DNA from 3 places in the Paenibacillus sp. SAF-068 genome. Region 2 is predicted to be linked to each of the others. Evidence: riboswitches for the same ligand, from Rfam matches in the RefSeq annotation. Region 2 holds a riboswitch; each other region holds the start of a gene.
The links. A riboswitch is a leader RNA that binds a small molecule or an ion and turns the genes downstream of it on or off. The one in region 2 is predicted to bind S-adenosylmethionine.

Region 1 (8,346 bases), on a different contig from region 2:
GATTCCATGCTGGAATCAGGTTATGTTGAACAACTCATTGAAGATAATACACTGAGTCCGTTTCAGCAGGTTCTGAATACGGAAAGACCTGACCGTGTCATTGGTGCTTTGCTCGAGGGGCGAGTGGCTATTTTATTGGACGGAACGCCATTTGCCCTCGTGGTCCCCGTCACCTTTAGCATGTTGCTCCAATCTCCCGAAGATTACTATGAACGCTGGATTCCCGGTACATTTCTCCGGGTCCTGAGGTTTATGTCTGCCATGCTGGCCCTTCTTGCTCCAGCGCTCTATGTCTCTTTTATATCGTTTCATCCAGGGTTGATTCCGACCAAGCTGGTACTAACGATTATAGAAACCCGTACTGGGGTTCCGTTTCCTTCCATTATTGAAGTACTGATCATGGAACTCTCCATTGAGATCCTGAGAGAGGCGGGAATACGTTTACCCAAGCCGATTGGACCTGCGATGGGTATCGTTGGCGGTTTGATTATTGGTCAAGCTGCCGTACAGGCGGGAATCATCAGTCAGTTTCTTGTTATCGTTGTAGCCGTTACAGCCATATCCTCTTTCACCATTCCTGTCTATAGTGCGGGATTAACGCTACGGATTCTGCGGTTTGCTGCCATGTTTAGTGCTGCAATACTGGGTCTGTTTGGTGTCGTTATGTTCTTCTTGCTGGTTTGTACACATCTTGCACGACTCTCCAGCTTTGGAGTGCCTTATGTCGCACCAGCTGTTCCATATCACTTGAGTGATTGGAAAGATTTTGTCATTCGTGCTCCACTCAACATGATGAGAAGACGTCCAGAGATGACGAATCCGGTAGATGCAGATCGCAAGAAGTAGACAATCCACAGAAGGTCTGGAGGTACAACAAAGTGAATGACTCGCAAGTAAAAATTAACACCACACAGGCCGTTGTCATCATCGTCAACTACATGCTTGGCGCGGGCATTCTGACGTTACCGCGAACGACTAGCAGAGCGGTTGGAACGCCGGATGTCTGGATTTCCATCTTGCTGTCTGGGCTCATTGTCACAGGTATTGGTCTGATTTTGGTTACCCTGTGCCGCAGATTTCCTGAGAAAACCGTGTTCCAGTTTACCCGGGAGATCACCGGGCGCTGGATCGCCTACATACTGGGTTGTGCGACAATTTTGTATTTTATGATCATTGCAGCATTCGAAATTAGAGTCATGGCCGATGTCACGGGGATGTATCTGCTTGAGCGTACGCCTACATGGGCTATTGTGATGGTTTTTATGTGGATAGGTATCTATATGATCTCCGGTGGGCTTGTGGTCATTATTCGCGTGTTTGAGATTATCCTGCCGATTACCTTAATTATATTCGTCATGGAGATATTGCTCAGCAATCAGCTATTCGAGATTAGTAACCTCAGACCCGTATTGGGTGAGGGTATCATGCCTGTGATCAAAGGGCTGAAACCATCGCTACTCTCGTATACCGGGTACGAAGTCATGTTAGTCGTTACTGCATATATGCAAGATCCGAAGAAAAGCAACAAGGCCATGACATGGGGGTTAACTATCTCTACAATGATATATCTGATCACTGTTGTAATGGTCGTAGGCAGTCTATCCTTGGATGGAATTAAGACCAGAACGTGGCCAACATTGGATCTTGTCCGAAGTTTTGAGATACAGGGACTGATATTTGAACGATTCGAATCGTTATTGCTGGTGATCTGGATTATGCAAATTTTCTCGACATTTGCCATTACCCATTACTGTGCTTCTGTAGGAATCCGGGATTTGTTTCGGGCAAAGAAGATACGCAGGATTATGTATGCCCTGCTTCCATTCATTTATCTGACGGCAATGATGCCTAAAACTGTATTTGAAACTTTTGCACTTGGCGATATGCTAGGTAACGCATCTGTAGTGTTGTTCGCGATATTACCTCTGATATTGCTGCTTATTAGCATAATTCGCAAAAAAGGAGGCAAACACGCATGATTTCATTCCGCATGTGCTTACGAGTAACTTGTGCTTTGTTCATCCTGTGTATAGTATCAGGTTGCTGGAGCAGTCGGGAGATAGAAGATCTGAGTTTGTATGTAGGTCTCGGAATTGACGTTGGACAAGAGACCGAATTCGAGAAGAAGATTTCAGAGCAGGGCGGGCATTATCCCAAACAAAACAATGTCACAGCAACCGTTCAGATTGCCCCTGGGAATTCGAGCAGTCAAAAAAGTCAACAATCTGGTTCACCCTCTTCTGGAAAAGAGTCTTATTCCAATGAGCGGCTTACAGGAGATTCCATGTTGCAGATTTTTCGTCAGTTTTCTTTGCGGCGAGATCGTCCGCTCATTGGACATCATCTAAAGGTTATCGTGATCTCCAAGGATATTGCCAAAAAGTATGGACTGGATCAACTGCTCGATTTTGTACTCCGGGATAACGATATTCGACCAAACTGTCTCGTACTGATTAGTCATCAGCGAGCGGTTGATGTACTAACCTCAGATGATCCTTCCCGTATTCCTGCATTTTACCTTACAGGCATTACGAACAATTCATACATTTCCAACAAGATTCTGGAACCCGTTTCGCTGGCAAAACTGGATGCACAGATGCAGTCCGGTTCCAGTTTCCTGCTCCAAAATGTGCTGAATGCAAGTGGCGAGGATAAGTTCTCCGGAGGCAGCATATTTGCTGCAAAAACAACCAAATTTCTGGGGGAACTCAGCCAAACTGATGTGGAAGCTCTGTCCTGGCTTATGCCTAAAGAACGAGGTGGTGTTATAAAGACATATAGTAAGGAGGGATTCACGGTACTTTATGAAATCAAGAAGAAGAAAACCAAAATCATTCCCAAGGTTATTGGCGATGATATCTCGTTCCATGTAAAGGCAGAGTCTGAAGGATGGCTAATGGAGGATTGGCGAGCACCGGAAGAGGAGGAAAAGGGTGCATATCTGAAAGAATTGGAAAAGGATTTTGCTGAACTGGTCGACCAACAGATCAAACAGTTACTGTATAAGCTCCAGCACACCTACAAAGTTGATGTTGCTGATTTCCGCGATAGCATCCGTATTAAATATCCAAAAACGTGGAAGAAGGTTAAAGGGAACTGGGATGAAATCTTTGCCACTGTACCCATCACGTATGAGGTCAAGACCAACATCATCAATCCGGGGTCTTCTACGGAATAGCGTGGAATGTGAACACGACGGTATTTAAATATTGACACATTCATGATCAATCGCTATATTTATAAAAAATCATTTTCTTATCCAGAGAGGTGGAGGGACTGGCCCTTAGAAACCTCAGCAACAGATCTGAAGGATACTGTGCTAATTCCAGCGGGTGAACAGCCTGATAGATAGGAGCGTTTGTTTTTATTTGTCAGTAACGGCGCACTCTTTAGGCAGAGTGGGTCTTTTTTTGTTTTTCTGGATGAAGAAGTAGGGAGCAGCAAGTATGGAGAACAACAATGACAAAGGGCATTTTCAGCGGAAAATGCAGGCACGGCATGTGATCATGCTCTCTCTCGGCGGAGTCATTGGAACGGGATTATTCCTGAGCTCAGGTTATACGATCCAGCAGGCGGGGCCTCTGGGCACCATTCTGTCCTATCTGATCGGAGCCATCGTGGTATATCTGGTCATGCTCTGTCTTGGTGAACTGTCTGTTCACATGCCGGAGACGGGGGCATTTCATAGTTATGCAGCCAAATATATCGGGCCAGCAACAGGCTACACGGTAGCTTGGTTGTACTGGTTAACCTGGACCGTTGCACTGGGTTCTGAATTTACGGCTGCCGGTCTGTTGATGCAGCGCTGGTTCCCATCGGTAAACGTATGGATATGGAGCGCGCTTTTTGCACTGATGATCTTTCTGTTCAATGCGTTAACGGTGAAATTATTCGCAGAATCCGAATTCTGGTTCTCATCTGTCAAAGTAGTCACCATCGTAATATTCATTATTATCGGTGGTGCAGCCATGTTTGGGTTCATTCCGATGGCAGACTCTGAAGCGGCTCCGTTGCTGTCGAATATTACCGCATCCGGGTGGTTCCCTCACGGGGCTACAGCGATATTGATGACCATGCTTGCTGTAAACTTTGCATTCTCAGGCACTGAGTTAATCGGTATTGCCGCTGGGGAGACGGAGAATCCGGAAAAGACGATTCCCAAGGCTATTCATACCACACTGTGGCGTTTGGTTATTTTCTTCATCGGAACGATTGTGATCTTGTCGGCCTTGCTGCCCATGTCGGATGCCAGTGTATTGGAAAGTCCGTTTGTAGCCGTAATGGAGCGAGTGGGTGTTCCTTATGCAGCAGATATCATGAACTTTGTTATTCTGACGGCGATTCTCTCTGCTGCGAATTCAGGTCTGTATGCTTCGTCGCGGATGCTCTGGTCTCTGGCAGATAAAAAGACGATCTCTCCCTGGTTTGCCAAACTGACCAAACGCGGGGTACCGCTTAATGCACTTCTGATCAGTATGGTAGGTGGTCTGCTAGCTTTGCTGTCCAGCATCGTTGCGCCAGATACGGTATATATTACTCTTGTCTCCATCTCAGGTCTGGCTGTCGTTGCCGTATGGATGAGCATCAGCGCTTCCCAGTACATGTTCCGCAGACAATATATCCGGGAAGGACATGCGGTCAAAGATCTGGTCTACCGGACACCTCTGTATCCAGTGGTACCCATTGTTTCATTTATATTATGCCTGGCTTCATGCATAGGTATTGCCTTCGACCCGACACAGCGAATTGCGCTGTATTGCGGGGTTCCGTTTATCGCAGTATGTTACGCAGCTTATTATCTGACAGAACGTGTGAATAAGAAAAGAGGACAAGTACATGACGCAAGCACAACAGACTAACCCCATAGAACAGATTCTGCGTAAACATCCGGTCATGATTCTGGATGGAGCGCTGGCGACGGAACTCGAACAGCATGGATGTGATCTGGATGATCCGCTCTGGTCTGCCCGAGTGTTGCTTGAGAATCCGGATGTTATTGTTAAGGTCCATACGGATTATTTTCGAGCAGGAGCCGACTGTGCGATTACATCCAGTTATCAGGCGACAGTGGATGGCTTCCGCAAGAGAGGAATCGGAGAGCCGGATGCATTGGACCTGATTGGCAAGACGGTTAAACTGGCTGCAAAAGCGAGAGATGACGTATGGGCGGAATTGCAGGGTAACGGAGTTGAAAACAGGGAAGCCAAACTGGAAGGCAATCTAGTATCTGGCACGGAACGCCAAATGTCTGATATCTCGGAAACAGGGATCTTGGCTCGGCCACGACCGATGGTTGCTGCATCCGTTGGACCCTATGGCGCTTATCTAGCTGATGGTTCAGAGTATATCGGTCATTACGGGGTGACAGATGAGACATTGACTGCATTCCATCGTCCGCGGATGGCCGCGTTGCTTGAAGCGGGCGCTGATATTCTGGCTTTTGAGACGATTCCATCCTTGCAGGAAGCACAGGTGCTGGTAGATTTATTAAAGGAGTTTCCTCATGCGTATGCCTGGCTATCTTTCTCCTTAAAAGACGGGACGGCAATCAGCGAAGGCACACCGCTTGAGACCTGTGCACGATTGTTTGGTTCCGAGCCGCAGATTGCTGCAATTGGCCTGAACTGTGCTCCCATGGAAGTGGTGACGGAAGCCGTGAGTATTTTGAGCCGTGCCAGCGATAAACCGGTTATTGTGTATCCGAACTCGGGAGAAGTATACGATGCAGCAACGAAGACCTGGAGTGGTCAGGGTACCTGTGGCAGTATGAGTGATGCTTCGGAACAATGGGTAGCTGCGGGTGCAAAAATCATTGGCGGCTGTTGTCGAACTACCCCGCATCAGATTGGCGAACTTGCGAAGAAGTGGCGGAGCTGAGGTCTATTTAGCACAGCCAGACCTGCACAGAGAAGCCCTTTCTTATCTTATAAAGGATAGGAAAGGGCTTCTTCTGCATGAGCAATCTTCTTTGTACATGTTATTCGACGACAAGAATGCGCGGCGATGCCTGACGAATCACCTTGGACGATAACCAGGATCCTATAGCTGCGGCAAGTATACTCAGACAAGCAAAGAGTATAATGCCTCCCCAGTTCAGAATGAGAGGAATCTGCACGATACCATATCCCGATAGGACTTTTTCAAGTAACAGGGGGAGAAGGTACACGCCTACAAAGACTCCAAGCATTGAACCAACCAGAGCTAATGCAGATACTCCAGTAGCAATGGAGAAACGGATTTTTCCAGATGTCAATCCAATTGACTTATAAATACCATACGTCTTGCTTTCTTTGCGAATGCTGATTCGGCAGGTGCTGAAGATAATGATAAATGTAACCAAAATGAACAGCAGACCAATCAGAGCCATGGGGTACAAAAGGATGCTTGCAGCTTCTGCATAAACGGAATCCAGAAGCGTTTTTTGTGTGACGATGGAAGCAGAGTCTCTGAACCGCTCATTCAATTGGTTAGCAATAGCTCCTGCCTGTGAAGGATCGTTGACATTGATAAACGCGACATCTACATCTCCGTAATTCGGATTTACGCTTCGAACCGCTTGGGCTGTGACTCTTCCGGATACCGACATATTGGAGATGGCCTGATAGATACCCGAGACCATGAACGTGCGCTTTTCTCCTTCAATGTAGAGATCCATGAGATCTCCCAAATCCTTGTTTAACATCTTGGCAACACTGACCCCGATTGAAATTTCATTTTCGCGTTCCGGGTTGTTCCCTCTCAACGTCTCAAAACCAAGATCTTGATAGCTTCCATCCAGTACACTTAGATAAAGGCTTGTAGACTGGTTGGCCACGTCGGTTGACTCATCTGGAAGGATAACTCCAGTGATGTTTCCTTGCCAGCCCATATTTTTGATGCGAGGGTCTTCTTCCAAAACGTTCTGCAGCTCTGCTCTCGGAAACGTAGTTTTGTTCACAACGACAGCGGCAATGTTGGCATTGTCATAACCCCATTTGGCTGCCGTCTGATAAATTCCGGTAATGCTGGTTAGTACAACATACCCGAGGACAAGTACGGAAGCGGACATCGTCGTTAGCAATAACATCAATACCGAGCTTTTGCTGTTTTTGATCAGATTTCGTATGCCGATGACAAAAGAGACGGGCAATCGTCCAAACAACGCCCGGTTTGTGAGCGGCGAATTCATTCGTTGCGCCATACGTATATTGTCGCTCTCCGACATACCATAACGAATAGCCTGAACAGGCTCGATTGTGCGAGCTTTTTTGGCGTATAACACGACAAATGCAATAACCATGACGTGTAACAGTAGCCCTACAACTATCGCTGTGCCAATGCCCTCCATTGGAATATCACCCTGGCCAGTCCGCAGGGACGATACGGAGATATTGATGATGAATTTGGACACAGATACGCTCAGTGCCAGCCCGGGAAAAACGGCGATGATGGACAACAGGGCATATTGAATGACGTAAGTACCAATGGTCCCCCGGGAAGTGAGTCCCAGCGATTTAAGAATACCTATCGTTTTGTAGTTGGCCAGAATGGCATCGGATATGGTGAAGCCAATCGTAATGAGGGCAATAATCATCATGACGGACCCTAAGAAAATCATAATGAACCCGACGATCTGATTGATGATCAGATAAAAGGATGAGATGCTTTCAAATTCCATTTTGGTTTCCAGAAATGGGGTGCCTGTCTCGGTTGTATAACGATCCCAATAGCTGGAGTTCGTACTGTAATCATCAAAATGGATGCCCATCATGTGACTATCTTTTCCTGCAAGCGTACTAAAATCATTTTGGTAATCCGTACTGTTCATCCAGATTCTTGCCGTATTTGTGAACGGTGCTCCATAAGGGACATCCACAACAATAGCGGATACTGCGAGGTCAAGGATGGTAGATCCGGTTTTGAATTGGATGGTATCACCGACAGCAATGTTATAACCATTCGCCATGGAGGTTGGAATCCATACGTTTCCTTGCTCAGGAGCTAAATGCTGTGCACCACTTGCAAATAAAAGTTCGTCTACACTCCACGGCGGAGGAGGTGTATTCATCATGTACAGATACAGGTTAGGGATGTCAGTGCCGTCAAAAGTGATGCCCGACAAGGTACGGTAAGTAAGCAAAGGTGAGACTTGAACACCGTTCTGGGCGCCCCACCAGTCATGCACAGTTTGGGGATCATTCAGTCCTTTGTCGAACGTTAATATCTGATGGGACCCGTTGGTGCGACTGTGCATCTCCTTGAACTGGTTACCCGTATTGGCCAAAATGATGACAGATGTGGACACCAGCAGGGTAGACAGCAAAATAAGCAGGGTGATGAACAGGTTTTGAATTTTATTTTTACGCA
Region 2 (8,346 bases):
CACAGGTTACATGTGAAAAAAAGCACCTTATGAGTAGGTGCTTTAAAAATAAGTAAAAATTTTGACATATGGTATGGAATTTATTCGAACTTAAATGATACGGATAGGCGAATGTGGGCACTTCACTTTTGCTAGGATTCCTGAAGCGCTTGTTCCAAATCTACAATCAGATCTTCAATATCTTCCAGACCTACCGAGAAACGCAGCAACCCGTCTGTAATGCCACGGTCATGGCGAACCTCAGCCGGCATTGCCGCATGAGACATCATTGCAGGGTAGGACAGAATACTCTCCACAGCTCCCAAGCTTACAGCAACAATAGGTAGTTTCACCCGGTTAAGAACTGCTTTTGCGCGATCGCCTGAACCGACGTCAAATGAAACGACAGCTCCATATCCCGTTGACTGACGCTCATGTGCCTCGCGGCCCGGATGATCCTCCAGTCCAGGGTAGAAGACAGCGGTAATATCACTGCGCTCATTAAGCCATGCCGCAAGTTTGGCTGTGCTCCGTTCACTATGCGCCATACGTGCTCCCAAGGTTTTCATCCCGCGCATCAGAAGCCAGGATTCTTGTGCCCCGAGTACCGTTCCGAGTCCATTTTGCAACTGTTTCAATTGTACGCCCAGCGATTCCGTGCGAGCAACAGCAAGCCCCGCTAACACATCACTGTGACCCCCGAGAAACTTGGTAGCACTATGTACGACAATATCCACGCCAAGCTCAATCGGACGCTGATAGTACGGTGTCATAAAGGTGTTATCCAGAATCGTGATCAAGTCATGTTCCTTCGACCAGTCAGTCACGGCAGCGATATCCGTAATACGCAGAGTTGGGTTGGACGGTGTTTCCATATAAACTGCCTTGGTGTTCGGCTTGAGTGCCGCTTTTACTTCATCTATATTGGTCATGTCTACAAAGGTCGTCTCAATCTGCATACGGCTTAATATGGAAGTAAGCAACCGATACGTACCTCCATATACATCTTCCGTTACAATCATGTGATCGCCTGCGGAGAACATCATGAACACGCTGGATATTGCAGCCATTCCCGATGAATAGGCGAACCCTCGTGCTCCGCCCTCCAGCAGTGTGATGTAATCTTCCAGAGCCTGACGTGTCGGATTACCCGAACGACTGTAATCATGTTGAGGCGGATTGAAGATATCAAAATGATGGAAGGTTGAGGCTTGATAGATCGGTACACTGGAAGCTCCCGTTGTTTTGTCGATTTCATCACCGAAATGAAGCAACTTGGTATCAAATTTCAACTCGGCATTGGGTTTGTTGTTGGACTCACTCATGAGTGCACGCCTCCTTCAACTTCCTGCTGTGCAGCTGTCAGAGCATTGCCAAGATCCGCAATCAGATCATCCGCATGTTCAATGCCTACAGAGAACCGGAGCAGTCGATCATCCACACCTACGGCATCACGAATTTCAAGCGGAATATCCGCATGCGTTTGTACTGCCGGGTAGGTCATCAGTGATTCCACTCCACCGAGACTTTCGGCAAAAGCGATCAGTTTGATATGACGCAGCAATGGTTCCACATAACGTGCATCCTTCACTTTGAAAGAGAAGATACCTGTGTTTCCCGTGGATTGTTTATTCTGAACTTCATACCCCGGATGATCCGACAGACCTGGATGATAGACTTCACCCACCGCTGGATGCTCAAGCAAACATTTGGCAATGGTAAGTGCGTTGTACTCATGACGTTCCATACGAAGAGCCAGCGTTTTCATACCTTTCATCAACTGGTAGGAGTCACTCGGAGACAAAACCGCTCCAATGGAATTATGCAGGAATGCCATCTCTGCAGACAGTGCCTCACCCTTGGTAATAATTAGTCCAGCCAGCACATCATTGTGTCCGCCCAGATATTTGGTAGCGCTATGAATGATGATATCGGCACCCAGTTCAATCGGACGTTGGAAAAATGGAGTCAACAACGTGTTGTCAACAATGGTCAACAGGTTGTAACTTTTCGCCCAGGAAGCAACGGCTTCCACATCGGTGATCATCATCAGTGGATTGGTTGGTGTCTCAATAAATACAGCTTTGGTATTCGGCTGACGAACCTTCTCCAGTGCTGCAAGGTCATTCGTGTCCACATAACTGGCCGTTACACCGAAACGAGACAGGATGCGTTCAAGCAGACGATAGGTTCCACCGTACAGATCCAGCGATACAATCAGATGATCCCCTTGACCAAACATGGCAAAGATCGTTTGCAGTGCGGCCATACCCGAACTACACGCAAAGCCTGCATCACCGGACTCCAGCGCCGCGGCTGCTTCTTCCAATACTTTACGGGTTGGGTTCGTCGTACGAATGTAATCAAACCCCGTGCTTTGTCCAAGCTTCGGGTGGCGAAACGCAGTGGATTGATAGATCGGAAAGTTAATGGCGCCTGTTACCGGTTCATTGATGGACCCAATTTGTGCTAAGCGGCTTTCGATTTTCAACTTGTTGTTGTCTTCCATTGCTGCATCCTCCTGTAATCTCGATTAGATTTGCGGGCCAATATCGTAAGGTGTCTCTTGATACACATAGTAATTGAGCCAGTTAGAGAATAATAAGTTGGCATGAGCGCGCCAAGTAGCTGGTGGCACACGGGATGGGTCGTCGTTCGGATAATAATGTCTAGGTAGTGCGATATCCAACCCTTTGGCTGCATCCCGATCATACTCCCACTTTAATGAGAACGGGTCATACTCGGCATGTCCTGTGGCGAAAATTTGTTTGCCGTCTTTGGTAGCAACCAGGAAAATACCCGCTTCCTCGGATTCAGCCAAAATCTCTAAATTCTCATTCTTTTCAATATCTTCTCGTTTCACTTCCGTATGACGGGAATGTGGAACGTTGAATACTTCATCGAATCCACGCAACAATGGAACATGTGGTTTATTGATGGTGTGCGGGAAAACGCCAAAACATTTCTCATCAAGTGCAACTTTGGGTACGTTAAAATGATGGTATAAACCTGCCTGGGAAGCCCAACATATGTGAAGGGTCGAAGTCACATTGGTTTTGGTCCATTCGAAGATCTCCTGGATTTCATTCCAATAGTTCACGTCTTCGAAATCCATCTGTTCCACAGGGGCACCGGTAATGATCATGCCATCGAAACGGCGATGCTCAATCTCATCGAAGGTTTTATAAAACAAATCCAGATATTCCTGAGATGTATTCTTCGATGTGTGAGACTTGGGATGTACGAGAACAACATCCACCTGGATGGGCGTGTTTCCGACCAGACGAAGCAATTGTGTTTCGGTCGTTTCCTTTGTAGGCATCAGGTTTAATATAGCGATACGGAGCGGACGAATATCCTGCTGATAGGCAGAAGTTTCATCCATGACGAAGATATTCTCTCCTTCAAGTACTTCTTTTGCGGGTAGCGTATCGGGTATTTTGATTGGCATGGTAAGTCTAACTCCTCCTTGTGCATAGATAGATGCAGCTAACGCTGGTTTGATGTCTTCACATCAATACAGTTATAGACTGCCTTGAGCTTGTAAAAAACATTGAATTGCTCTTCCATCCAACGTTACATACAACCTCAAGTTCCTTAGCGAAAATCACTGCTGAGAAGTCGGGGCATATGACAAAGACCTTCCTCGGATTTCGAGAAAGGTCATATGTAAATAGATATGCGCCTCTCTCATCTCTCAGTTACAACAGTGCCACTTGACACTTGGTCGCTGCAAGAATTAGCACCGTGCGGTATACCGCCGGTTGCCGGGTTTCATCGGGCCAGTCCCTCCACCTACTCTTGATAAGATTTCGCTGTATTAGATTGTAATTTAATATGGTTCACCGTCTACTTTATTACATTAATGCCCTCACGTCAAGTTGCAGTTCCATGTCTGCTGTCCAGATCGGAACCGTTCATCATCCGTTGTCATACACTGCCTCAGGGCGCGAAATAGACACATTTTTGCGCTTGAAAGCACCTTGTACCAGCGGTATACTAAACAAGGTGTTATAAACCCTTATGTGAGAGGTGACATATTAAATGGATGGCGACCCGAGGCCTGACTGGCAGCCGAATTCCGACAAACTGCATAGAGAATTGACATCAGCATGCCGGCAGCGGGACGTGACTTCCGTTTGATCATATATTGAACGCAGCCCTGATCTCCAGGCTCCGCTGCCGACCGGCTGATTTGTTCTTTTTGCGCCCATAATGATAATATCCGCCAACTTGGCGGGTGCAGAAGGAGTAGATTAACGATGAAAATCCGGTTGGTAAACAACGGTGTATTTATTCCGGTGGACGACATTCAGCAGGCGCTGACTCCACCAGCGGAAGGATTTTACTGGATTGATGCAGACGTAGACGATTTGGCGGTACTTCAGCCGCTGTTCTTGATGCATGATCTGGCTGTGGAAGACTGTCTTAGTGACGAAGAACAACGTCCGAAGATTGAAATTTATGAGAACCATTATTTTATTGTGATTAACAGCATTCGTTTCGATGATGAAGAGATATTTCTGCGTGCAGTCAACCTGTTTCTCGGCAGACATTTTATCATTAGTGTTACGAAGCAGAAGGTCAGCGAATTGCGCACACTGAAACCAATCCTGTGGGAACAGGAAATCAGCACACCGGACCGGCTGTTGTATTTGCTGGTTGACTTGATCGTTGATAATTATTTCACCGTAGGTGACCGGATTGAAGCTCGAATCGAGAAGCTTGAGGAAGACATTCTGATGCATACCAAAAAATCTCATCTGAATGAAATTATCGGGCTGCGCAGTGAGATTCTATGGTTGAAAAAAGTGCTTGGACCTCAGAAAGAGGTCATTAATACACTGAACAAAAAAGATCTGCGTCTTATTGATGATCAACTGCAAAAGTATTTCAGTGACATCTATGAGAATGCTGTAAAAATATCGGAGACCTTTGAGACGTATCGGGACCTGATGGGCAACTTGCGAGAAGCCTACCAATCCAGTATTGCGAACCGGGCGAATGAGATCATGCGTGTGTTTACCGCCATTACAACGGTCTTCATGCCGCTGACGGTCATAACCGGTATATACGGCATGAACTTTACGAATATGCCTGAGCTTAACTGGAAATACAGCTATTTTGTTGTGATTGGCCTGATGGTTACACTGGGCCTGAGCATGTTCTTCATTTTCCGCAAAAAAGACTGGGTATGAACTCTTGTGAAATAACAAAGACGAAGCGCTCCACTTGGAGATCCGCCTCGTCTTTTTTAATATCCTACAACTAACCTACGTTCCGCTCTGTCTCTGCATGCCTACGAAACCGAATTCGAATCATGCGCAGTCTTTCATAGACCTGCTCCAGACTTCCTCCGTCGGGCTTCTCTCCTCCATACACCTTATGTAATACTGGCTTCAGGAACGTATCTCCCAGCTCCTCATACGCACTCCATACAGCTTCTTGTTCGTTCTCTGGCATCACCGCCAGCTCCACATCAAGAAGACAATCGGTGTCATACCCTTCGAGATCCAGTGCCTCTAACAACTCAATCAACTCTCGTCGGGATAGTCCGGATCGATGAACAATCTCCTCTAACGTATACCCTTCCTTCATGCCTTCAAGCACCTGCTTGCGCGTGGTGAACTTATCAAGTTCCTGTTTGTACTTCTGCTCTCTCTGCTTATATAACCAGCTCTCATACTCTTCTTCCTTCAGCGCCGTGTAGACCCATTCCAGCGGGAATGTCGTTGAACGCTCCAATCCATTGGTAATCTCCATCCATTCCGCACCATAGTCGGTTGCTTTGCTCTCCCCGACACCCGGCAGTTGTATCAGTTCATCCATCGTTTGAGGAACAAAGGCACTGATCAAACGCAGCAGACGATTCGTTGCAATAAAATACGGTGCCTTCCGGTCAGACACGGCTCTCTTCCTGCGCCATGTGCACAGATCCGTATATAACTGTTCATTGCCGTATAACTCACTGTAACAATGCAGCCGCTGTCCACCATAACTGCGTGACTTCAGATCATCATTCTCATGAAATAACCCCTGCAACTGCGGTCGGTACCCTTCACTCATCTGTATCGCAAGCTGATGACGGTAAATATGAAGCAGTTCCTCCCAAGAAGTCCCTTCATACCAGATGTTGTCCTCACGATCTCCTTCCTCGTAGCGACTCCATCCCAGCTGCCAACTATCTTCCTCTTCCCCAATCCATAGTTGTGCATACTCTGCATTCTGATCTGACATTCTGGACAATCTGTTCATGAAAATGACTTCCATTTTCCGTTCCCTCCCTATAACTTTTCAGCATATACGTGTTAGTTAAGCTACCTATAGGCAGCACAAAAAGCACCTCTCCTGCAAAATCCATGCAAGAGAGGTGCTTCCTCATCAACCGTGCTATGCTGTTGCCCATATCATACCACAATGGTAAAATTCGTCAATCCTTTATTGATCTACTTATTCAACGCCAATTTGGCAAGCGCCAGCGAACCACACAGTCCCGCATTGTCACCAAGTCCTGGTGAAACAACATACTCGTCAATCTCGGATTGAAGTGCCGGATGCTGAACGTATCCTGCAAGCAGCTCCTGCAACTTGCTACGAACCATCGGGAACAAGTGCTCCTGCTTCATCACTCCGCCACCCATGACGATTTTCTGCGGAGAGAGAATGAGAACATAATTCATCAGGGCATGTGCCAGATAATGTGCTTCAATCTCCCATGCTTTATGATCTGCAGGCAGTTCATAAGCCGGTTGCTCCCAACGTTTGTTAATGGCCGGGCCTGCTGCAAGGCCTTCGAGGCAGTCGCCATGATACGGACAGAAACCTTCATATGTATCCTCCGGATGTCTGCGTACAATGATATGTCCCATCTCTGGATGTGACAATCCATGGACCATTTTACCCCCAACTACAGCCCCTGCACCAATACCTGTACCCACAGTGATATACAGACAGCTCTCAAGGCCTTGTGCAGCGCCCCACGTTGCTTCTCCAAGTGCCGCACCATTCACATCCGTATCAAATGTCATCGGTACATCAAAATGCTCCTTGAGCTTGCCAATCACGTTATACTGTCCCCAATGTGGTTTCGGTGTTGTTGTGATATAACCATACGTTGGGCTTCCTTCAATCGGATCAATCGGCCCAAATGAACCTACGCCCAGAGCATCAATGCCCTTGCCTTCAAAAAACGAAATCACTTGCGCCATGGTCTCTTCCGGTGTCGTCGTGGGAAAACTTACGCGTTCCAGAACCTCTCCATTTTCTGTGCCAATACCACATACAAATTTGGTTCCGCCTGCTTCAATTGCGCCTAAGATCGTCATGTTAGTCACACTCCCAAGTTAGTTTAAAAAAGTAATAATCGTTCGTGCTTTACTGGATGACACTAATTCCCCTGCTACTTGTTCTCCAGCTTGGACAATCGTTTCATTAAGGTCTGCCTCCAGCTATCTGACAGCGCAGGAATGGCCAGCAGCGTCTGGATACCATCGACATCTTCTTTACCCTGATGCATAATTCGATTGGCTTCAAGAACCGTCATTGATGTTGGATCGGTGCTGATCCGTCGCAATATGGATGAAGGACTTATCTCACCTTCTTGCAATACACGAAAGTAAAAGCCGGTATGTCCAGTCTCCTGAAAAAAAACAGGCAGTTCCTTATAATCATACCGCGCCCCCAGCTTGAAACAAGGTTGTCTGGGCTGACTGACCTGCACTGTGGCTTCGCCCAACTCGTAGACATCGCCAATCCTGACGTCTTCTTCGGCACAGCCTTCAACCGTCAGATTTTCTCCACAAGCTCCCCAGTCCAGCTTGCGATCCATCAGCTGTTCCAGTGCCGGATAACGACTGTAATCGTATACACAAACGGCCTTGTCAGGTCCACCATGATGCACCAGGTCCGCCTGCGCATCCCCTGTCATTCCAGTGAATGACAGGAAAACCGCGTCGGATACAGGATGTTTCACAATGCCGCTCATCACTTCACGCTTCTGCCCAGGGAGCGGTTGCGGCAGTCCTACATTAAGGGCCAGAACAGCTGTGTTACCCTCCCCTGGCTTTCGATCCGATGTGAGTGTCATTTGCATCATACCTCCCATAATCACTTTCTTTTAACGCACAGAGCCTCCAAATACAAGTGTATTACTCAAAAGCCTACCTGGAGAAGTCAGCATTTTGCCTCCGGCATACATACCTGAGGATGCACCACCATCCAGATTCATGGCCTGCTTCGCACCAAGCTTCTGCATTACCGCTGCCCACTCCTTGATTGTTGCCCCGGAAACGGTAGCCAGCATGACAGAACCGTCCGCCATGATCGCGATACCACTTCTGGCTCCGGAAGCATTAAGAATCTTGGCAT
Region 3 (8,346 bases), on a different contig from region 2:
CTACAGCTGTACCATTCAAAGCTTCAGCAAAACACGCGAGACCTACCTGCGCTTAAATGAAGTGAAAGCTTATGGTAATGTGCATATCGTCGGCGGCGGATTAAGTGGTGTCGAGATGGCAGCCGAACTTCGTGAGAGCAGACCAGATCTGAACATCAGCATTCTGGATCGTGGTGAACGTGTATTATCTTCTTTCCCACAGCGCCTGTCCGTGTATGTGCATGAATGGTTCAACGAGCATCAGGTAGAGACACGCGGGCATATTGCCATTTCACGCGTGGAACCTAATGCCATCTACAACCGGGATGAACAGATTCTAACGGATGCTGTCGTCTGGACTGCAGGTATTCAGCCAGTCAAAGTCGTACAGGATCTGGACGTAACCAAAGACCCGCAAGGTCGTGTCGTCCTGAATGAATATTACCAAATCCCGGAATATACCGATGTTTATGTCGTTGGTGACTGCGCGAGTGTACCCTATGCACCTAGTGGTCAAGCTGCGGAAGTACAGGGTGAGCAGATCGCCCATATTCAGCATGCCCTCTGGAAAGGCGAAAAGCCCAATCCACATCCACTCAAGCTTCGTGGCACGCTCGGTGCACTCGGCAAGAAGTCTGGGTTTGGGCTGATGGGCAAAACGTCCATGATGGGACGTGTACCTCGTATTTTGAAAAGTGGTGTGCTCTGGATGTCCAAGCGCCATCTCGGTTAGTCGAGATCGAGCTCGTCCCAGACATCGGCTTCGGCAATTTTGGCCAGAATGGCGTTATATAGATCTTCCACTTTGTCCGTGATGACAACTTCACCATTCACCAGTGCAAATGGAGTCATAGAACATTGGCCGCAGTTGGTGAGGCAGCCGTATTCAATCACATCATAGTCTGGATTTTCTTCCAGTTGATCCATGACTTCATCTGTGCCAAAATGCATATTGTTGGCACAAAATTCAATAATCGGTCTCATGTAGGTTCACCTGCTTTGTTTGACCATTTTAATTTATGGCCATTTGTAATATAATATAAGAAGGAAAGGAGTTGAAAAATATGAGCGAAAACGCACAAGACACCATGTATGATGAGGTATCTGATGTTCTTGACAAACTTCGTCCGTTCCTGCAACGCGATGGCGGTGACGTGGAACTGGTTGACGTGGAAGACGGCATCATTAAGCTGAAACTGGTCGGTGCCTGCGGCAGTTGCCCAAGCTCCACTATTACCTTAAAAGCCGGGATTGAACGCGCCCTTCTCGAAGAAGTTGAGGGTGTACAAGAAGTCGTACAAGTATTCTAATCAATCCTTCACGAAATAAACCTCAAGAGCCTTTCGCTTCGCATGAAGCGGAGGGCTCTTTTTTTTGTGCGCATATGCAGATTGTGCATTTCAACTCACCTTAGCTATCCTCGCGCTGTATGGTTGGACGAATCGGATCAAGTCCTCCAGATACATCCATAATGTTGCCTGTTATAAAATCGGAATGATCCAGACACAGATACGTAATCACTCGTGCAATATCTTCACCGCTACCCGGACGCCCTCTTGGCGTTTCCTCGTCGGTGATGCCTGCCATTTCATCAATCGTTTTCTCTTTGTTGGCACCACGAATATCTCCCGGGCATACCATGTTGACCGTAATTCCATAAGGAGCTTCCTCAACGGCGAGTGTCTTTGTAAAGGAGACCAGACCTACCTTGGCAGCCGCATATACTGCGCGATGAGGCCATGATCTCGCTTCTCCAGCATGACTGAAGCCAAAATGAATAATGCGCCCCCATTGCTTGCGTCTCATCTCTGGCAATACACGCTGATCCAGCAACATCGGTCCCAGCAGATTTCCCTGCACAAGCATCTGAACCTCAGCTTCAGAGTATTCCGCAAATAATCGTCGTTCACGGACAAATGGACCCGCGTTATTCACCAAAATATCAATGCTGCCCAGGTAGTCTTCCACCTGTTCAACCAATGAAGAGATATCTTCCACCTTGGATATATCCGCCTGGATGGCGATGCACCGCACACCCTTGGCTGTGATCTGAGCCTTTAAAGCCTCAGCTTCTGTTCTGCTGTGTACATAGTTGAGGGCAATATGACATCCCTGATCTGCCAGACTGAGGGCTGTCATTTTACCAAGACCTTTGGCACTTCCCGTTATGAGGGCAATCTTTCCCTTCACGTTCATCCCCCTCTTCAAAGAGCAGTCACTATCCAGTATAAAAGATTTATCGTCCTCCTACAACTCGCTTATCCACAAGGGATTATCCACCTTTAATTCCAAATATATCTTGATTGCAATCAAATACCTATGGTACTGTCGAGGATATAACCCGAAAGGACCTCTACATGAATATGAAGAACAAACGATGGATATCATTTCTTACACTTTTAATGTTGAGTTTATTCACAGTCACTAGCGCCTTACAGGTATCAGCGGAAAGTGAGACGGACCAGGCACCTGATGAATACGATTGGATTAGTGGACCAGCATCGGTCTCTCTGGACGGTAAAGCCACACTGAAAGTCCCGGAAAGCCATGCCTTCCTGGATAAGGCCAACACCCAACGCTCGATACTTAACAGTGGGGGCAAGCCTAATGGGAATGAGATCGGAAGTCTAACCAGCAATAGCGAATACGGCTCGTGGTATGTGGTGTTTGAATACGTGAAGACGGGTCATATCCACGATGAGGATCAAAATCTGAGTGCCGAAGAACTATTAAGCAGTTATATCCGTGGCACAGAAGAAGAAAACAGAGATCTTGATCCTGAATATCGAACGTACATAACGGGTTGGGAAATTGAACCCACATATGACAATACCAAACATCAGTTGGTCTACTCCCTTGGTTTCAGAAATGCTGATCAGCAAGCCATGGTCAATTACAATGTAAAACTCCTGACACGCGAAGGATATATCACAGCCATTCTGGTCACAGATACGGCCACCTTTCAACAGAGCCGCCAAGCCTTCGAGGAAACCGTGCTGGAGCAGCTTAGCATCAATGCCGGGTACACCTACGAGGAATACAATGCTTCGACTGACAAAACATCTACCGTGGGGCTGAACAGCCTACTGCTTGGCGGGATCGGGTTCACAGCTTCCCAAAAATTCAGTATTCTGCTTCTGCTCAAAAAAGGATGGGCCTTGATGCTGGTTGTCGTCCTTGGACTAATTGGTTGGATTAGATACAAAATCAAAAGCTCAAATGGAGAAGAAGAAAACTCTCTCCCTCCGAGAGGACGTACCTGCAGGAAGCGGATGAACAGCAGTATGCTGATCAGAATGAATTGTCTTATTACCGGGAATCTGGACATCACTCCAACGCTGATAAATCAGAAAAACTATGACTTAGCGTGTATCAGGTTCTTAAACAAAATAACGCAAAAAGAGGATGTCCTTCCGTCATATTCATGACTTAGGGGACATCCTCTTCTTACAAGCTTCACATCATATTATACATAACATTCGAATTATTCAGTAGCAGGTTCAACCGCTCCTTTATAACGTTCTTTAATAAATGTTTTCACTTCTTCGGAGTGCAAGGCAGCAGCCAATTTCTGAATTGCATCTGCATCTTTGTTGTCCTCACGGGAAACGAGGATGTTCGCGTATGGGTTACCTTGCAGATCTTCGATCAGCAACGCATCATTCGCCGGATTCAGGTTCGCTTCAAGCGCATAGTTAGCGTTGATGAATACCAGATCCGCTTCATCCAATTGACGAGGCATCATGGCTGCATCCAGCTCGATGATATCCAGGTTCTTCGGATTGGCTGTGATATCTTGAATCGTAGATGTGATATTCGTGTTGTCTTTCAGCGTAATGATGCCTTCCTTCGCCAGCAACAACAGAGCACGTCCCCCATTGGATGGGTCATTTGGAATGGCTACTTTTGCACCGTCAGCCAATTCATCCAAAGACTTAATCTTTTTGGAGTATCCGCCAAAAGGTTCAACATGAACAGGAGTTACAGCAACGAGGTTGAATCCACGTTCCTTATTCTCTGTATCCAGGTAAGGCTGGTGCTGGAAGAAGTTTGCATCCAATTTTTTATCAGCAAGTTGCTGGTTGGGTTGAACATAGTCATTAAACGTAACAACTTGCAAACGAATCCCTTGTGCTTCCAGTTCAGGCTTGATGCTTTCCAGAATCTCTGCGTGTGGTGTAGGTGAAGCTCCAACTTTCAATTCAACCGTACGCGGTGCACCTGCTGAATTATCTGCGCCGCTATCAGCGTCCTTGTTGTTACCGCAAGCTGCGAGAACCGCAATCAGCATAAGGCTAAGTAGAGCGAAAGACCATTTTTTCATGTGTAAAACCCCTTCTCTAATCATTTTTTCATGTGGCATCCGCATCAATGCATAACCATCATGTTATCTATGTGTTATTTCCTGGTGAAAAATGTAACCAAGCGATCTCCAGCCATCTGGAGAATTTGCACGAGAATAATCATCGATACTACGGATATAATCATGATTTCATTTTGATAACGATAATACCCATAATTAATTGCCAGCGTTCCCAGACCTCCACCACCAACCATGCCCGCCATTGCCGTATAAGAGACTAGCGTAACGATGGTGATTGTTATCCCGGCGAGCAAACCAGGCAGTGCCTCAGGCAGCAATACCCGCCTTACAATCTGTCCGGTGGATGCCCCCATCGATTGAGCCGCTTCAATTACCCCCCGATCAACTTCTCGCAACGTCGTCTCCACCAATCGAGCAAAGTAAGGAGCTGCAGAAATAACCAAAGGAGGTATTACGCCGAGAACCCCCGTAGCTGTACCGACCAGTATACGAGTGAATGGAATAAGAGCAACAATCAATATGATAAATGGTACCGAGCGCAAAATATTAACAATCAGGGATAGTATCGTGTAGAATGTCCGTGCCTTGATCGAAGCAGATCGGGCTGTCATGAACAGCAGAACTCCAAGCGGTAAACCAAAGATAACGGTGAACAGGCCTGATACACCCAGAATTTGCAGTGTCTCAATGGAAGCTTTACCAACCTCTTCCCAACGAACGGTTGAAAAATCCATCTAACGTAGCACCTCCACATCAAGTCCCTCAGCGGTTAATTCGGATATCGTCCGATCAATTGCTTTGGAATCACCCTCGAACCGAACGGTCAGCTGACCATAAGGAACCTGTTTAATCGTAGAGATCGTCCCTTGCAGGATGGCAAAATCCACACCCGTCTTACGAACCGTCCTGGACAAAATCGCTTCATACGTTTTGTTCCCCAGAAAGGATATCTTCACAAGTTTGGAAGCAACCCCTATCTGCAGTTCAACGCCTGCATTCGCCAGAGCGGTCTCTTCCAGAGCCAGTCCTGCTTCATGGTCACGCATCATGAAGTCCCGCGTAATGGCATGCTGCGGCTTCAGGAACACTTCCGTTACAGGTCCCTGCTCCACAATGCCGCCTTGATGAATGACAGCCACCTTGTCACAGATGTTCTGAATGACATGCATTTCATGTGTAATCAGCACAATCGTAAGGTTGTACTTTTCGTTAATGTCGAGCAATAACTTCAGGATTGAATTTGTCGTCTGCGGATCAAGTGCTGAAGTAGCCTCATCACAGAGAAGTACATTCGGATCACTCGCAAGTGCTCTCGCAATCCCTACACGTTGTTTTTGTCCACCCGATAGTTGAGCTGGATATTTGTTGCTGTGATTCTCCAGACCGACCAGATTGAGCATTTCCTTCACTTTGCGATCAATGGCATCCTTGGGCGTATTCACAAGCTTTAGTGGAAAAGCCACATTGTCATATACCGTTGCCGAGGATAACAGATTAAAATGTTGGAAAATCATCCCGATTTTGCGTCTCTGTTGCTGCAACTCGGTTTTGCTCAGCTCTGTCAGGTTGATCCCATCAACCCATACTTCGCCCTCCGTAGGCCTTTCCAGCAAATTAATACAGCGAATCAATGTACTCTTACCCGCTCCGGAATGGCCAATCACGCCGTAGATTTCACCCTTTTGGATGTTCAAATTCAGCTCGGATAACGCAGTTGTAGCTTTTTTTCCTTTGCCGTACGTTTTCGTTAAACCTTTTAATTCAATCAATCGCACTTGCCCCTTTCCAACCACCTACATGTATCTTTACCCGATCTAAAGGAAAACTCCCCTTAAAGTACAAAAAAGAGCCCTTTGCAGATACAAAGAGGGCTCTTCACGTGAAAGAATATACCTTCTCATCTGCCAAAATCGTGCCTTGCACCATTTTGTAGGAATTAGCACCTAACATCTATAACGAATGATACATGTATCATGTCGGTTACAAATCGGTTGCCGGGCTTCATCGGGCCTGTCCCTCCGCCGCTCTCGATAAGAAATATGTTGTTGTAGGATTTTATAAGTTCATGTAGTTTATGCTTTATAATGTGAACGTATCTTTAGAGTTATCGGTTCAATCTTCGTCAAAATTATAACTTTCTAATTGAGACTCAGTATATTCCAAGTATTCCGATTTGTCAAAGGGAATTATTTCTTTTCCATATATCATTGATATAACGATAAGAGGTTGTTAACGTTTCACAGACCATATCCACGCCTTGACGCATTTCCTGCACATGCTGATTCAGATCCTCCAACTTCACTTTACCCTGCAACGTCTGGTGAAGCTGCCATAGGTCATCGTGCATTTCCGAGTTCATGTAGTGAATCTCCATATTACGTCGTTTACGCAGCTTGCTCATCGGCTCCCGATAGGAATCCTTGATCTGAATCAATCGCAATGCAAGCTCATGATGCTCTCTTGCATAATCAAACTGCCTTAACACCGTAAAATAAGAAAAATGCGCTTTTGTATTTGAGGTATTCAACTGGAATATTTCATTTAATACGGTGCCGACTTTATCCAGAATGGCAAAGCAGCGAATGAAGCCATCTTTGTAGAAATACACATACCGTGCATACTCGGCTTTTTCAGCAGGCGTCATGTCGTCCGTTGAGCCTGCAACGACCTTTTTGCGAAAATGAGCAGCAGCGAAGCAGCTTTGCTCCAGTTCATCCAGTGAGGAGATGAGTCCCTGAGTCCACACATACAATTTCCGATAGTCGTGCGTGGGATCATGGTCTACATGCATTTGTCGCTGAAATAGCTCAAGCGTATGCGCCATTGCGTCCATCGCTTCCTTCAATTTACCTTCATTGACACGCGGTTTTTCCCCCAGCAACGTTCGCAGCATATACAACCTCCTCTTTTCCAATTCAACAAGAATTCATCACCGTAACACTTCATCCATTCCGTGTAATTGCTGCTTGCCATAGGTTGCCCTGATCCCCCTGACATCAAACAAAGTCCACCTGTCCAATGATGTACATCACTGGATGGTGGACTTTCTATTTAGTTCAAGTACTTTTAAAATGAATGAATCTATATCTAAAACCGATTAACCGGGCGATACAGCTTGTACACCAGGAAACTCATATACGTCAAAACTCCGAACAATATGGCGATATCCAGCATATGAGCAAGAGCTACGAACATGTATACTTCCGGACGGTTCATTGTCACCATCATGAAAATACCAATAACGACTTGCATCAGGATGAGAACAACGGATACCACGCCAAGGGTACGCATTTCCTTGTTGTCCGGATGATTACGGTAGGCGAAGTGACCCAAGATTGCAATAACAATCACGAGCGACGCAGCAGCTGCACGGTGAGCAAAAGCAACAGCTACACCACCCGATAGTTCAGGAATAATCTGCCCGTTACAGAGCGGAAATCCGGAACATCCCCCGGCAGAATCCGTATGGCTTACAAATGCGCCTGTGTATACCACGAGATAGGTGTAAATGGTGGAGAACCAGACCAGATTCCTGAATTTTTTACTAACCCGAGGGTATTTATTCAGGCGCTCCAACCCACCATCTTTTGCCTCCTGCCTTATGCCCAGCGCCATCATTAGGGAACTGGCAAAAGCAATCAGTGCAAAGCCGAAATGCAGTGCCATGACTGCTGACGATTGGGAGAAGACGACGGCAAAAGCCCCCATGATACCCTGGACGATCACAAATACCAAGGTTAAGAAAGAAAACAATTGCAGGTCACGGCGTGACTTGCCGAACCGCAGAAAAGCAACAAACGAGGCAATGGACAGCAATCCAGCCAGTGCGCTTACAGCACGGTGGGAATATTCAATGAGTGAAGCCACAGTATGTGCAGGAACGAGTTTTCCGTTACATAAAGGCCATTCTGTTCCGCAGCCAAGGCCCGACTCCGTTTTGGTTACGATGCCTCCACCGAAAGTGGCCAGAAACATGACAAGACAGGTTAATACGGTTAACCATTTAAACAAAGTTAAGTGTTTCAAATTTTTCTCACCCGCTG

Region 1: linked by a shared signal. The riboswitch ahead of mmuP (S-methylmethionine permease) and the one ahead of metA (homoserine O-acetyltransferase MetA) in region 2 are both predicted to bind S-adenosylmethionine.
Region 3: linked by a shared signal. The riboswitch ahead of ACTHPG_RS21600 (methionine ABC transporter ATP-binding protein) and the one ahead of metA (homoserine O-acetyltransferase MetA) in region 2 are both predicted to bind S-adenosylmethionine.

What each region holds. Positions count from the first base shown of each region.
Region 1 covers NZ_JBQCJX010000006.1:23,990-32,335, forward strand. Annotated here, with positions in the region: gene ACTHPG_RS24150 (spore germination protein) at 1-846, shown strand, start outside; gene ACTHPG_RS24155 (spore germination protein) at 879-1,979, shown strand; gene ACTHPG_RS24160 (Ger(x)C family spore germination protein) at 1,976-3,178, shown strand; SAM riboswitch class I at 3,253-3,355, shown strand; gene mmuP (S-methylmethionine permease) at 3,447-4,859, shown strand; gene mmuM (homocysteine S-methyltransferase) at 4,837-5,877, shown strand; gene ACTHPG_RS24175 (ABC transporter permease) at 5,978-8,346, opposite strand, start outside.
Region 2 covers NZ_JBQCJX010000001.1:917,397-925,742, reverse strand. Annotated here, with positions in the region: gene ACTHPG_RS04155 (trans-sulfuration enzyme family protein) at 132-1,304, opposite strand; gene ACTHPG_RS04150 (PLP-dependent transferase) at 1,301-2,488, opposite strand; gene metA (homoserine O-acetyltransferase MetA) at 2,513-3,430, opposite strand; SAM riboswitch class I at 3,667-3,790, opposite strand; gene corA (magnesium/cobalt transporter CorA) at 4,242-5,177, shown strand; gene ACTHPG_RS04135 (HRDC domain-containing protein) at 5,248-6,249, opposite strand; gene ACTHPG_RS04130 (ROK family protein) at 6,426-7,304, opposite strand; gene ACTHPG_RS04125 (MOSC domain-containing protein) at 7,379-8,065, opposite strand; gene ACTHPG_RS04120 (phosphodiester glycosidase family protein) at 8,096-8,346, opposite strand, start outside.
Region 3 covers NZ_JBQCJX010000004.1:65,763-74,108, reverse strand. Annotated here, with positions in the region: gene ACTHPG_RS21635 (NAD(P)/FAD-dependent oxidoreductase) at 1-712, shown strand, start outside; gene ACTHPG_RS21630 (YuzB family protein) at 709-963, opposite strand; gene ACTHPG_RS21625 (NifU family protein) at 1,044-1,289, shown strand; gene ACTHPG_RS21620 (SDR family oxidoreductase) at 1,390-2,169, opposite strand; gene ACTHPG_RS21615 (DUF2167 domain-containing protein) at 2,337-3,407, shown strand; gene ACTHPG_RS21610 (MetQ/NlpA family ABC transporter substrate-binding protein) at 3,464-4,303, opposite strand; gene ACTHPG_RS21605 (methionine ABC transporter permease) at 4,378-5,037, opposite strand; gene ACTHPG_RS21600 (methionine ABC transporter ATP-binding protein) at 5,038-6,072, opposite strand; SAM riboswitch class I at 6,198-6,340, opposite strand; gene ACTHPG_RS21595 (Cthe_2314 family HEPN domain-containing protein) at 6,480-7,196, opposite strand; gene ACTHPG_RS21590 (COX15/CtaA family protein) at 7,391-8,329, opposite strand.